3 regions of the Gordonia polyisoprenivorans genome follow, and region 2 is predicted to be linked to each of the others. Evidence: riboswitches for the same ligand, from Rfam matches in the RefSeq annotation. Region 2 holds a riboswitch; each other region holds the start of a gene.

Region 1 (4,357 bases), 520 kb from region 2:
TGGGCTGCAGGCCGAACGGCACACCGGGGTTCACCGCGGTGAGTACCTTGCCACCGGCCGAGGAGATCTGTGCCTTGTCGTTGGGGAGGGCATCGCTGATGACGTCGAGCTGACCGGAGCCCAGCGACCCGGTGCGCACACCCGATTCGGGGACGACGGTGAAGTCGATCCCGTCGAGGTAGGCATCGCCGGTGTGGGTGAACACCGCCGAGCCCCACTGATATCCCGTGCGTTTGCGCAGGGCGGCCGAACGGCCTTGTTGCCATGCGGAATAGACGAACGGCCCGGAGCCGATGTTGGTGCCCTGGCACCGCTGTTCGGGTGTGGCGGCGACGGTCGCGTCGGCCTGGATGCCGAGCTGCGGGGTCGAGGTCGCCTGCAGGAACTGTGCGTTCGGCGCGGAGAACTCGACCCGTGCGGTCAACGGGTCGACGACGGTGGTGCCGGTGTAGCCGCTGAGATAGGTTGCGGCCAAGGGCGCCTTGGCGCCGCCGAGGGTGGTGACGATGGCGTCGAAGTTCTTCTTGACCGAGTCGGCGGTCAGCGGGGTGCCGTTGCTGAAGGTGACGTCGGGCTTGAGATGGAAGGTGAAGGTCTTGGCGTCGGGGCTGACCTCCCAGCTCTGCGCCAGCCACGGTTTCAGGTCGCCGCTCCCGGGTACCTGGTCGGTCAGTGAGTCGACGATCTGACGGGTCACGTAGATCGTCTGGTTGGTGGCGCTCTGGGCGGGGTCGGAGCAGGTGGGCGCGTCGGAGAGGCCGTAGCGCAGCGTGCCGCCGGAGACCGGCGGGCCGGCGTCCTCGGACTGCGAGGAGCCCCCGCCGCATGCGGCGAGACCGAAGACAGCCAGCGCGGCAACGGTTGCCGTCGCGGTACGGGCGACGGTGGTGGTGATGCCACGCATCAGATGAGGCCCCATTTCTTGGCGAGGAGTTCGTGCGAGCGCAGCCGGTCACCGTGATCGTGGGTGACCGAGGTGATGACGAGTTCGTCTGCGTCGGTGAGTTTTCCGAGTGCGGCGAGACGCTCGACGACCGTGTCGGGGCTGCCCACGAACTGGGTCTCGAGGCGGTCGGCGACCAGTGCGCGCTGCTCGTCGGCCAGTGGTGGCGCGGTGGCCGGATCCGGATACTCGACGGCGCCGTGGCCGCTGCGGATGCTGTACACCCAGTGCCCGTAAGTGGAGGCGAGATGGCGTGCGGTGTCGTCGTCGTCGGCGACCACCACGTCGGCCGAGACCACCACGTACGGTTCGGCGAGCACCGCCGACGGCCGGAAGGCGGCGCGGTAGGCCTGCACCGCTTCGAGCGTGGTCCCGGGGCTCACGTGGTAGTTGGCGACGAACGGAAGTCCGCGCGCGCCGGCCACCTGGGCGCTCTGGCCCTTGCTGCTGCCGAAGATCCAGAGCTCGACGTCGGCGCCCTCACCGGGCACCGCATGCAGTTCGAAACCGGACGGGCTGCGATAGGTGCCCTCGAGCAGTGCGGCGATGTCGGCGACCTGCTCGGCGAAGTCCGGGGTCTGCGCACCGGGTTGGGTGAGTACCTCGAAGCTGCGTGCCAGGCGCGAATTCGCCAGCAGCGCCGACACATCGAATGGTTCGGGGAGCACCACACCGTCGACGACGCGACTCGGGCCGGGAATGCTCGGCAGGGGCGGCGCAGGTGTCGAAGCCTTCGGTGTCGCCGTGACCGCTTCCGCGCGCCGTTGACCGGAGCGTCCGAGACCCAGGTCGATGCGGCCGGGGTGGAAGGCGTCGAGCAGTCCGAAGGACTCGACGACCGAGACCGCGGTCGTCTGGCCGACCTGCACCGCCGCCGACCCGACCCGGATGGTGGTGGTGGCACCGGCGATGTGACCGATCAGGACGGCCGGGTTGGAGCCGGCCACCGCGACGAAGTGATGTTCGGCGACCCAGTAGCGGCGATAGCCCCACTGCTCGGCGTGCTGCGCGAGATCGATTGTATTTGCCAGTGCGGCAGCAGGATTGGAGCCCTCACTGATCGGTGCGAGGTCGAGCACCGACAACGGGGCATGGTCATGAAATGGCACGAGCCGACTCCCATCGATCCCGGCGTTAGCACCCTCCTCTGGGGGGTTGCTGCGACGTCGACGAGCCGGGTCTCTCGGTCGCTCCAGATGGTCGATTCACGGTAGGTCGGCGGCGCGGCGCACGGCAAGAAAGTCAGGAGTCACCCGGGTGCGTCGACGGCGTTCGGGCGTGTATGCGGCACATACTTTCGGTCACCATGGGATTAACCCGGACGCCCGCACGGCGTCGAGGACGAGCCGCGTCGTCGGAACGCCCATGTCGGTCTTGTCCGATACCGGCGATTTAGCCTAACCTAACGAGATGCGTGTTCGTGGAGTCCTCGCCGGCCTGTTGACCCTGATGTTCGTCGCCCTTGTCGGATGTTCGTCCCCCGACGATCCGGCCGGATCCACGGGTGGGACCGTGACCGTTGAGCACCAGTACGGATCGACGACGATTCCGAGCGATCCGACCAAGGTCGTGACATTCGGCGGCGCGTGGTCGGATTCGCTGATCCGCCTCGGGGTCCCGATCACGGCGGAGTTCCTCGCGCAGGGGTATTCGGGCCCGAACAATCGCTTCGCCTGGACGCCGGAGCACTCGTCGACGATCGTCACCTACGACGTGGAGGCCGGTCCCCCTGACGTCGCCGCGATCGCTCGGTTCGCCCCGCAGGTCATCCTCGCCGGATACCTGCCCGACCGTGCGGCCTACGACCGCCTGACGCAGATCGCCCCCACGATTCCGGTGATGGCCAAGAACACCGTCACCGACAGTTGGCAGGACGTGATGACGACGGCCGGCCGGATCTTCGGCAAGCAGCAGCAGGCCGATGAGGCCGTCGCCGAGGTCGAGCAGCAGATCGCGACCACCAAGGCGAAATACCCGGCGAGCCAGGGCAAGACGTTCACCTTCGGACAGTTGACCCCGCAGAATCAGTTCGGTGTGGTGACCAGCGACACCGACCCCTCCGCGAAACTGCTCGCCGAACTCGGCCTGGTTCTCGACCCGGCGGTCAAGGGGCTCGCGCCCGGCGGCGCACGCACGGTCGTGTCTGCCGAACGTATCGACATCTTCGCTTCGGACCTGCTGATCTTCTGGCCGCTGGTCGGCGGGCCCGAGGCCTTCGATGCGATACCCGGCTGGGATTCGCTGCCCGCGGTGCGCCGCGGCACGACGGTGTTCCTCACCAACGACACCGCGGCGGCGTTCAGCGCGCCCACGATCTACTCGGTGCCGTGGGCGGTCGACAAGCTGACGCCGGCGTTGGCGAAACTGTAGACGCGCCGCCTCAGGCGGCGCCGCGTTCCTCGATCTCCTCGAGCCGGTCGATCACGGTGCGCGCGAACACCTGCTGTTCGGTGACCGCGAGCTGGTTGCGGCTGCGCGAGGTGAACGCGAAGAGCCAATCGATCAGCGTGGTGAAGCGGTTGCGGAATCCGACGAGGTAGATCAGGTGCAGGAACAGCCATCCGAGCCAGGCGAGGTAACCGGAGAACTCGATGTGCCGTGACGTGCCGGGGATCGGCACGCTGGCGACGGCCGAGTACCGCGAGACCGTCGCCATCGATCCCTTGTCCCAGTAGGAGAACGGCTTTCGGGCGCGCAGGCTGCCGTTGAGCCGAGCGGTGATGGTGTCGGCGGCGTACCGCGCGGACTGATTGGCCGCCGGAGCCTGGCCCGGCACCCCGTCGAGTGCCATCATGTCGCCGACGATGAACACCTCGGCGTGGCCGGGCAGACTGAGATCGGGCTGCACCCGGACCCGGCCGGCGCGGTCGGTCTCGGCTCCGCTCCGCTCGGCGAGATGGCGGCCCAGTGGGCTGGCCGCGACACCCGCCGACCACACCTTGCACTGGCTCTCGATGCGTCGGGTGGTGCCGTCGGGGTCTTTGACCACCAGCCCATCGTAGTCCATGTCGACCACCATCGATCCCAGTTGGACGTCGACTCCCAGTGAGCGCAAACGCTTTTCGGCCCGCCCCCCGAGCTTGCGCCCGAACGGCGGAAGCACCGACGGCGCGGCGTCGAGCAGGATGACCCGCGCCTGCGTCGGATCGATGGAGTCGAACGCGCCGCGTAGCGTCTTGGCCGCCATCTCCGCGATCTGCCCGGCCATCTCCACCCCGGTGGCACCGGCGCCGACCACCACGAAGGTCAGCAGGCGGGCGCGCTCGTCGGGATCGGTGGACAACTCGGCCTGTTCGAAGGCGCCGAGGATACGTCCGCGGAGTTCGAGGGCGTCGTCGATGGTTTTGAGACCGGGCGCGAATTCCGCGAAATGGTCGTTGCCGAAATAGGATTGGCCGGCACCCGCGGCGACGA
Region 2 (4,357 bases):
CAAGGGACAGATCTACGACGGCTGGGAGACGCGACGGCGTCGAGAAGCGGGAGTCGATCAGGCGATCGTGCGGCTCGGCGCGCCGGGTGTCATCTACGGCGTCGTCGTCGACACGGCGTGGTTCAAGGGCAACTATCCGCCGTTCATCTCCGTCGAGGCCGCCGCCAAGGAGGGCGTCGTCTCCGTCGACGAACTGCTGACCGACACCGAGTGGGTCACCATCGTCGAGAAGAGCCCCGTCGACGGCGACACCCGCAACCCGTTCCGGGTCGACGCGAAGGATCGCTTCACCCACGTGCGTCTGACGATGCATCCCGACGGCGGTGTGGCCCGATTCCGGGTCCATGGGCGCGGCGTACCCAACCCGCACTTCTTCCGTTACGGCCATTTCGACCTGGCCGCGTTGGAGAACGGTGGCCTGATCACGGCCTGCTCCAACATGTTCTACAGCTCGCCCAACAACCTGCTCATGCCCGGCCGTGCACGGCACATGGGCGAGGGCTGGGAGACCTCGCGTCGGCGCGACGACGGCAACGACTGGGTGCAGGTACGCCTGGCCGGACAGGGCCGGGTGAGCCTCGTCGAACTCGACACCAGCTACTTCCTGGGCAACGCGCCCGGCGCGGCAATGGTCCGCGGCCGCGACGGCGAGGACGGCGAGTGGTTCGAGGTGTTGGGCCGCACCGACTTACAGCCCGACACCCGGCACCGGTTCGTCATCGACCTCGACCGGCCGATGACCGAGGCGCGCATCGACGTCTACCCCGACGGCGGGATGGCCCGACTCAAGCTGTACGGCCTGCTGACCGACGAGGCGCAGACCGAACTCGTTGAGCAGTGGGAGCGCGGCGAGGCCTGAGCACGACTGGTCGCCGGGATGTCAGGCCGCGCGTCGCTCCGCGAACGACGGCAACACCAGCTCGCGCACGCGGTGACTCGTCGCCGAACCGTCGAGTGGCACCAGGATCACCGCGTCGGCGACCTCGGCCGCGTAGATGTCGCGGATGAGGGTCACCAGACCGCTCGGCGTACCCACATAGCGGACGGTGCCGCCGTTGATCTCGTCCGGAATGTGTGCGACCGCCGCCCGCGCCGACGCGGCGCTGGGCGCGATCGCCACCTCCACCTCGAGTGCGACGGAGAAGTTCGCGGTGTCGCGGGTACCGGCCCGCAGCAGCGAGCGGGCCCGCTGGGCGTCACGCAGCGTGGGTCGACGGACGACGATGGCCGACGGCTCGGCGGGAACGTCGTCGGCGAGCGCGACGCGCAGCGACGGCCGTCCGATGCTGATGCGATCGAGTTCGATGGTCATGCCGGGTTCCCTCCGGGTGAGGTCGAGATGAGTTGTGCCAGAGCGTCGATCAAGCGGTCGATGTCGGCGGCCCCGGTGCCGAGGCCGAAGCTCGCGCGCACGGCGCCGTCGGGGTGGCCGAGGCGAGTGAGGATCGGGTGGGCGCAGAACTTTCCGTCGCGCACGCCGATGCCGTGTTCGTCGCTGAGATATTCGGCGACGGCGCGCGGTGCAATGCCGTCGACGCCGAACCCGGCGATCCCGACGCGATCGGTGATGTCGTCGAAGATGCGGAGTGCCTCGACGCCGTCGATCCGCGCGAGACCGTCATCGAGACGGCAACGCAATTCGTGTTCGTGCAGGCCGATCGCCTCGAAGCCGATCTCGGTGATCGCCTCGCAGGCCGCGGCGATGGCGATGGCGCCCAACACATTCGGAGACCCTGCTTCATGCCGCGCGGCACCGGTGTGCCAGGCAGTGGCCGCGCAGTTCTCGTCGGGCCCGTCGACGACGCTCACCTGCGCCGAGGCGCCACCGCCGGCGAGATACGGGTCGGCGGCGTCGAGCCAGTCCGTTCGTCCGATGAGCACTCCCGCCCCGAACGGCGCGTAGACCTTGTGACCGGAGAACACCAGGTAGTCGATACCGTGGCTGACCATCGACACCGGCCGGTGGGCGACGAGTTGGGCTGCGTCGACGAGGATGCGCGCGCCGTGTCGGTGCGCGATGGCGGCGAGGCGACCGATCGGCAGGACCTCGCCGGTGACGTTGGAGGCCGCGGTCACCGCGAGCAATGCCGCGGGAGCCGCGGCCAGTTCGCATTCGAGCGCGACGAGGGTGTCCTCGATACCCGGACGCGCGGTCACGATGCGGGCCGTCCCGGAGTCGCGCGAGACCCACGGCAGGAGGTTGGCGTGGTGCTCGATGTCGAAGACCACAACGTCGCCGGGGGTGCAGTGGGCCGCCAGATTGATCGCGTCGGTGGTGTTGCGGGTGAACACGACGGTGTCGTCGGCACGCCCACGCACGAAGCGCCGCACCGTCTCCCGGCACTGCTCGTAGCGACGGGTGGTGACCTGGGACAGATGGCCGGCACCGCGGTGGACACTCGCGTACTGGTGCAGCGACGCGGCGACGGCGTCGGCGACCGCGGTCAGGGCGGGGGCGCTCGCCGCATAGTCGAGATTGGCGTAGGCCACCTCGTTCCCGTCGGCGAGCGGCACCGGCTGTCCTGCGCCGACGACCTCGGCCAGCGGCTCGCAGGACGACGGATCTGCGCACACGGTGGCGGCGACCGATGCGGGGGTGGCGACAGCAGTCATCGAAAAATCTCCTCGGGAATCCACGCTTGCCGTGTCCGGGTGGTACACGGCCAGGTCGTCACCCGGAGCACCCCACCGCGGAGGAGGGTTGCCGACCAGCGAGCCGGGGCTTGTCACTGGCACTCATGACCTGCACCAAGGGTGACCTATCACGTCCGAGGGTGTCAATTTTCACTCAGCGTGGGCGAAATCCCGGCGCCGTCCGGCGCTAGGTTGGTCGGGTGAGCGGCGAACCTGTGGGAGATGAGGGAACGGGGCCTGCCCCGTTCGTGTTGTCGCGTCCGCACGGAGCGGTTCGGGCCGAGGGCGTTGCGCGACGGTTCACCGCGGTCTCCGACGCCGCCGAGGCACTGCGATCCGGTGCGGTGGCGTCGGTGGTCGGCGCACTCCCGTTCGACCCCGCCGATCCGGCCGCGCTGTTCGCACCCGAGCGATTGCATCGGGAACAGGCGCTCGGTGGGCGCGCCCCCCTCCGTCATTCACTGACCCACTTCGTCGAGATCCCCAACGCCGCCACACATCGGGAGCGGGTGCGCCGGGCGGTGGCCGCCATCGATGCCGGCGACCTCGACAAGGTGGTGCTCGCGAGAACCGTTGGTGCGGTGCTTGATTCACCGGTCGAGATCGGCGAGCTCCTCGAGGCGCTGGCGCACGGCAATTCCGAACGCAATGCGTTCGTGGTCGACACCGGCCACTCGTGGCTGCTCGGCGCGAGCCCGGAGTTGTTGCTGCACAAGAGCGGCCGCGAGGTCACCTGTCATCCGTATGCCGGTTCGGCTCCTCGCTCGTCGGACCCGGAAGCCGATCGCGAAGCCCGGGAGAAACTCGCCGCGTCGGACAAGGATCATCGCGAGCACGCGTTTGTCGTCGAGCATCTGCGTGAACGGTTGGCGCCGATCAGCGACGAACTCTCTGTCGCGACCCGACCTCAGTTGCTTTCCACCGGCGAGATGTGGCATCTGGCCACACCGATTCGCGCCCGGCTCACCGATCCGGATGTCGGCGCGCTCGACCTGGCCCTCGCCCTGAGCCCCACCCCCGCGGTGTGCGGAACACCGACCGACGCTGCGGCACAGTTCATCCGGGATCACGAGGAACCCCGTGGACTCTACGCCGGCGCCGTCGGCTGGGCCGACGCACACGGCGACGGCGAGTGGATGGTCACCATCCGTTGCCTCGAACTCGACGCCGACCGACAAACCTTTCGCACGTGGGCCGGCGGCGGCATCGTCGCCGACTCCGATCCCGAAGCCGAACTCGCCGAGACCACCGACAAACTGCTGACGGTATTGCGGGCGTTGGGAATCGACAACCGCTGATCAGCAGGCCTCCTCCCCCGGCGGTCGAGGCTTGCTCGAGTAACCTTCCCCATCGGTGGCCCAGGCGCACCCCCGTACCTGGACATACCCGCCCCATCGACGATCCAGGCCCCCGCACTCGAGCAGCCCTCCCCATCGACGGTTCCATGCGCACCACCCCCGTACCCGAGCAACCCCTCCCCATCGATGATCCAGGCGCACAACCCCGTACTCGAGCATCCCCTCCCCATCGACGGTCCATACGCACCACCCCCGTACCCGAGCATCCCCTCCCCATCGATGATCCATACGCACAACCCCCCGTACCCGAGTCATCCCCTCCCCATCGATGGTCGAGGTGCACGGCGCCCCAGGCGCCGGGCCTCGAGACCCGGCGAGATGACAGGTATCGCAACCACATCCATCGACTACAGCAAAAACCGCGC
Region 3 (4,357 bases), 2.7 Mb from region 2:
CTTGTAGTCCAGATCACGCGGCGCGAGGATCTTGGAGGTGAACTCCTCGATCAGCCGACCCTTGGCCTCGGTGGCCATGTCGAGGCCGTGGGTGATGCCGTCGGACTCGATGTATTCGAGCAACGCGGATTTGAGGACCGGATTGTTGTGGCCGTAGTTGAGCGCACCGGCCCCGGCGAAGAAGTCCAGGTAGCGATCACCGCTGGTGTCGGTCAGCCACGATCCGCGGGCCTGACCGAACACCGTCGGCCAGCTACGGCAGTAACTGCGGACCTCGGATTCGTGTTGGGTGAAGACCGAGTCGTCGATGGAGGCCTTCTTGTCGGTGGGTTGGTCATTCATGGTTATTCCTCCAATGTGGGAAATCTGTGGGGCCGCCGATCCGTCGACGCGCCGGTGCCGCGGGAGCGCACCACGGTGCGGCGAGTGAAGCGCTGTTGCACGCGATTGTCGCTGTGCAACAGCGATTCTCGGCGACGGGTGAGCGACAAGTGTTGTGCGGCCGCATTCTTGACCGTGTGCGGGGTCGGACCGGAACCGCTCGGGAGCTGACTCCCGTTGCCCGGCCTCAGGGTTCGGGGACCTCGGGTTCGAGCAGGTAGAGATCCTCGGGCTCGTGTGCGTCCGGGAAGTCGCCGGCGGCGAACAGGTCGCGCCGGGCGAACCGGAGTCCGCGAGCGGCCGCCACGGACGCGAACAATCGTTGCGAGGCAACGTTGTCGGGGCTGATGGTGGTGTGCATGGCCACCACCCCGCGGCGCGCGGCACGATCGAAGAGCCGGTGCAGCATCGTTGCTGCGATCCCGTGGCCGCGATAGGCGTCGTCGACCGCCACCTGCCAGACCATGAGGGTCGACGGGTCGGAGGGACGCCGATATCCGGTGACGAATCCTGCAGTGCGGCCGTCGACCTCGGCGACGATGGACGTCTCGGCGAAGTCTCGGCACCACAGCACGTAGGCGTAGCTGGAATTCACGTCGAGCACCTGGGAGTCCTTGGCAATCTCCCAGAGTCGGGTACCGTCGGCCACCGAGGGAACTCGGTAGTCGAGAGTGAGAAGGGGTGATGGGGCCGTTCTTGTGTGGGACGGGCTCATAACGCATTCGACGTTAACAACGTGTGTCGACGAATTCACCTGCCTGCGTAAATCGGTGGGGAAATGTCCCCTCAATGCCCAGTTCATCCGGTGTATGTGATGCGGGACACAAACGCTTGCGACGACTCGCTGCGGGTGGGCGAAATGTCCGGCAGCGACGTGGCGGTGACGCCCCCGCCGGTGCCGCCCGTCGAGGGTCGCCGCCCACCGGAATCGGCAATGGGAGAATGGTCCGGTGACCCGGATCATCGCCGGCCGCCACGGCGGACGCCCACTGAAGGTTCCCGACGCCGGGACCCGGCCCACCTCCGATCGGGTGCGTGAGGCGGTGTTCAACATTCTCGATGCCCGGATCGATCTGGAGGGCGCCGCGATCCTCGACCTCTATGCCGGGTCCGGTGCGCTGGGCCTCGAAGCACTCTCCCGTGGTGCGTCCTCGGCCGTGTTCGTCGACAACCGCCGTCGCGCCACCGCTGTCGTCACCGCCAATCTGAAGGCGCTCGGCGTCGCCGAGGTGGGTCGGGTGATCACCGCACCGGTGCCGGCGTTCCTGGCCGCCGGTGCCCCGGCCCGCGTGGATGTCGCGCACCACGAGGATGTGACGGGCGGCTTCGATGTGATCTTCTCCGACCCGCCCTATGCGCTCACCGACGACGAGGTGCACGGCGACCTGACGGCGCTCGGATCGGGTGGTTGGCTCGCCGACGGCGGCCTGCTGGTGCTCGAGCGCGGCCGACGGGCCACGACACACTGGCCGTCCGGCTGGGAGATCGTCACCGACAAGTCCTACGGCGACACCACGGTGCAGGTCGCGCGAGTCACCGGCGGGGCGGGCGGGTAGGTTCTGCAGAGTATGACCAGCGCGGTGATCCCCGGCTCCTTCGATCCCTTCACGCGTGGGCACCGCTACGTCGTCGAGCGGGCGGCCGCGTGTTTCGACGAACTGGTGGTCACCGTGGTCGTCAATCCCAACAAGCGCGGGCTGTTCTCGGTCCCGGAGCGACTCGAACTCATCCGGGAGGACTGCGCCGATCTGCCCAACGTGCGGGTGGATCAATGGACCGGCCTGCTCGTCGACTATCTCCGAGAGAACGCGATCCACTCCATCGTCAAGGGCCTGCGCTCGTCGGTGGACTTCGACTACGAGCTTCCGATGGCGCAGATGAATCGTGAGCTGGCCGACGTCGAAACCGTCTTCCTGCTGACCGATCCCCGCTACGCGCACGTCTCGAGTTCACTGGTGAAAGAAGTCGCCAAGCTCGGCGGCGACGTCACACCCTTTCTCTCCCCGCACATCCACCGACGCCTCGAGGCGATCCTGGCCGGTGAACGCAGCATCTGACGACCGCGGCGTCCGAGGAATGGTGGTGTCCGACCCGACGCCACGAGACTTTCACTCCTCGGCGAATGTAAATGCTGACCGCGGCGGCGCGCGGCAGTAGCGTGAGCACGACGGTCATGAGTGTCAACGTCAAGCCCTGGCTGGTTGACCGGCAACCCTCGCATCGCGGTGGGGTGCCCCAGGTGACGACCGGATCGGGTGTATCCCGATAAGCGTGATGGACACGGCCACAACGACTTCGTGAGGAGTCGTCGTGCCGTCGTGGTCGTCGGTTGCCGCGGGATGCGCCCCGGGGTGGCGGCGGGCACGCATCTCCTCGCGTCTGTTCCCGTTCCCGTGTGAAGGAGAGTGCCGCCATGTCCGCCCCATCGCCGTCCACGAGTGCCGGTCCTCTCCCGGCGCCGTCGGGGGACCCGCGGTCGTCGTCGGGGAAATCCACGCCGCCGACCGCCGAACGCGTTGCGCCCCTGCGTCATCCCGGCCGGTGGATTCTCGCCGCGATCGTGCTCGTCGTCGGCGCGCAGCTGGTCCACGGCCTGGCCACCAATGCATTCTTCCAATGGGATCGATTCGGGTACTGGTTCTTTCGCCCCGTCGTTCTCGAAGGTCTCGGGGTCACCCTGGAGGTCGCGGCGTACAGTGCGGTGCTCGCTCTGGCCGTGGGTATCGTCCTGGCGCTGATGCGGCTGTCGAACAATCCCGTGCTCGCGGCGGTCAGTTGGGGATACGTGTGGTTCTTTCGATCGATCCCGCTGATCGTCCTGCTTCTCATCCTGTTCAACTTCGGGGCGCTCTACCAGAGTCTGAGTATCGGTATTCCATTCGGGCCGGGACTGTTTCATTTCTCCGAGGCAGATCTGGCGACTCCGTTCCTGATCGCCGTCATCGGTATCACCATCCACGAGGCGGCGTTCGCCGCCGAGATCGTGCGCGGCGGCATCCTGTCGGTCGATGCGGGTCAACACGAAGCCGCTGCCGCACTGGGCATTCCACGGCGATACCACTTTCTGCGCATCACGTTGCCGCAGGCATTGCGCTCCATCGTGCCGTCGTATGTGAATCTGCTGATCGGACTGATCAAGTCGACGTCGCTGGTCTACTACGTGTCGCTACTCGATCTGTTCGGCGTGGTCTCGACCCAGTCGAGCACCTACTCCGGTGACATCATCCCGCTGCTGATGGTGGCGACGGTCTGGTATGTGATCCTCACCAGCGCCGTCTCGATCGTCCAGTTCTACGTCGAGCGCTACTTCGCGCGAGGGGCGGTCCGCACCCTGCCCCCGACGCCGATACAGCGATTGCGGTTCGCTGTTGCCGGCGCTCGCCGGAGCATCGCCCTGCGTCCCTGGGAGCGTGCCGCATGACGCGCGCCGCCATCACCCCGGACACGACGTCGGCCGGTGTCGAGGTGCAGATCGTGGGCGCCCACCGCTTCTACGCCGACCACCACGTCCTCAAGGGCATCGACCTCACGATCCGCCCGGGAGAGGTGACGGTGATCCTCGGACCCTCGGGCTCGGGCAAGTCGACCCTGCTCCGTGCCGTGAACCATCTCGAACGGCTCGACGCAGGCCACGTCAGCGTCGGCGGTGAACTGATCGGCGTCCGCCGTACGGGCGGCCGGCTCCGGGAATTGCCCGAACGCGAGATCCTGCGACAGCGACGCCGCATCGGCTACGTCTTCCAGTCGTTCAACCTGTTCTCCAACCTGACCGCAGGCCAGAACGTCGCGGCACCACTGGTCTCGACCGGCCGGATCAGCCGCGGCGACGCCGAGAGCGCTGCCCGCGCACTCCTTGCGCGCGTGGGACTTTCGGACAAGTACGACGCATATCCGCGCCAGCTCTCCGGTGGTCAGCAACAGCGGGTCGCCATCGCCCGGGCACTGGCCGTCGAGCCCGGGGTGCTGCTCTTCGACG

What was found. Region 2 has a riboswitch for S-adenosylmethionine ahead of J6U32_RS25805 (aminotransferase class V-fold PLP-dependent enzyme). Riboswitches for the same ligand answer to the same signal wherever they lie in the genome.
Region 1: another riboswitch for S-adenosylmethionine. It lies ahead of J6U32_RS23425 (LLM class flavin-dependent oxidoreductase); the one in region 2 lies ahead of J6U32_RS25805 (aminotransferase class V-fold PLP-dependent enzyme).
Region 3: another riboswitch for S-adenosylmethionine. It lies ahead of J6U32_RS13925 (amino acid ABC transporter permease); the one in region 2 lies ahead of J6U32_RS25805 (aminotransferase class V-fold PLP-dependent enzyme).

Annotation. Positions count from the first base shown of each region.
Region 1 is NZ_CP072203.1:5,229,477-5,233,833, forward strand. It holds gene J6U32_RS23420 (ABC transporter substrate-binding protein) at 1-904, opposite strand, end outside; gene J6U32_RS23425 (LLM class flavin-dependent oxidoreductase) at 904-2,052, opposite strand; SAM riboswitch class I at 2,060-2,146, opposite strand; gene J6U32_RS23430 (ABC transporter substrate-binding protein) at 2,354-3,313, shown strand; gene J6U32_RS23435 (NAD(P)/FAD-dependent oxidoreductase) at 3,324-4,357, opposite strand, start outside.
Region 2 is NZ_CP072203.1:5,745,877-5,750,233, forward strand. It holds gene alc (allantoicase) at 1-859, shown strand, start outside; gene J6U32_RS25800 (hypothetical protein) at 881-1,312, opposite strand; gene J6U32_RS25805 (aminotransferase class V-fold PLP-dependent enzyme) at 1,309-2,613, opposite strand; SAM riboswitch class IV at 2,631-2,744, opposite strand; gene J6U32_RS25810 (isochorismate synthase) at 2,835-3,932, shown strand.
Region 3 is NZ_CP072203.1:3,087,053-3,091,409, forward strand. It holds gene ectB (diaminobutyrate--2-oxoglutarate transaminase) at 1-342, opposite strand, end outside; gene ectA (diaminobutyrate acetyltransferase) at 569-1,096, opposite strand; gene rsmD (16S rRNA (guanine(966)-N(2))-methyltransferase RsmD) at 1,332-1,937, shown strand; gene coaD (pantetheine-phosphate adenylyltransferase) at 1,950-2,438, shown strand; SAM riboswitch class IV at 2,551-2,659, shown strand; gene J6U32_RS13925 (amino acid ABC transporter permease) at 2,795-3,802, shown strand; gene J6U32_RS13930 (amino acid ABC transporter ATP-binding protein) at 3,799-4,357, shown strand, end outside.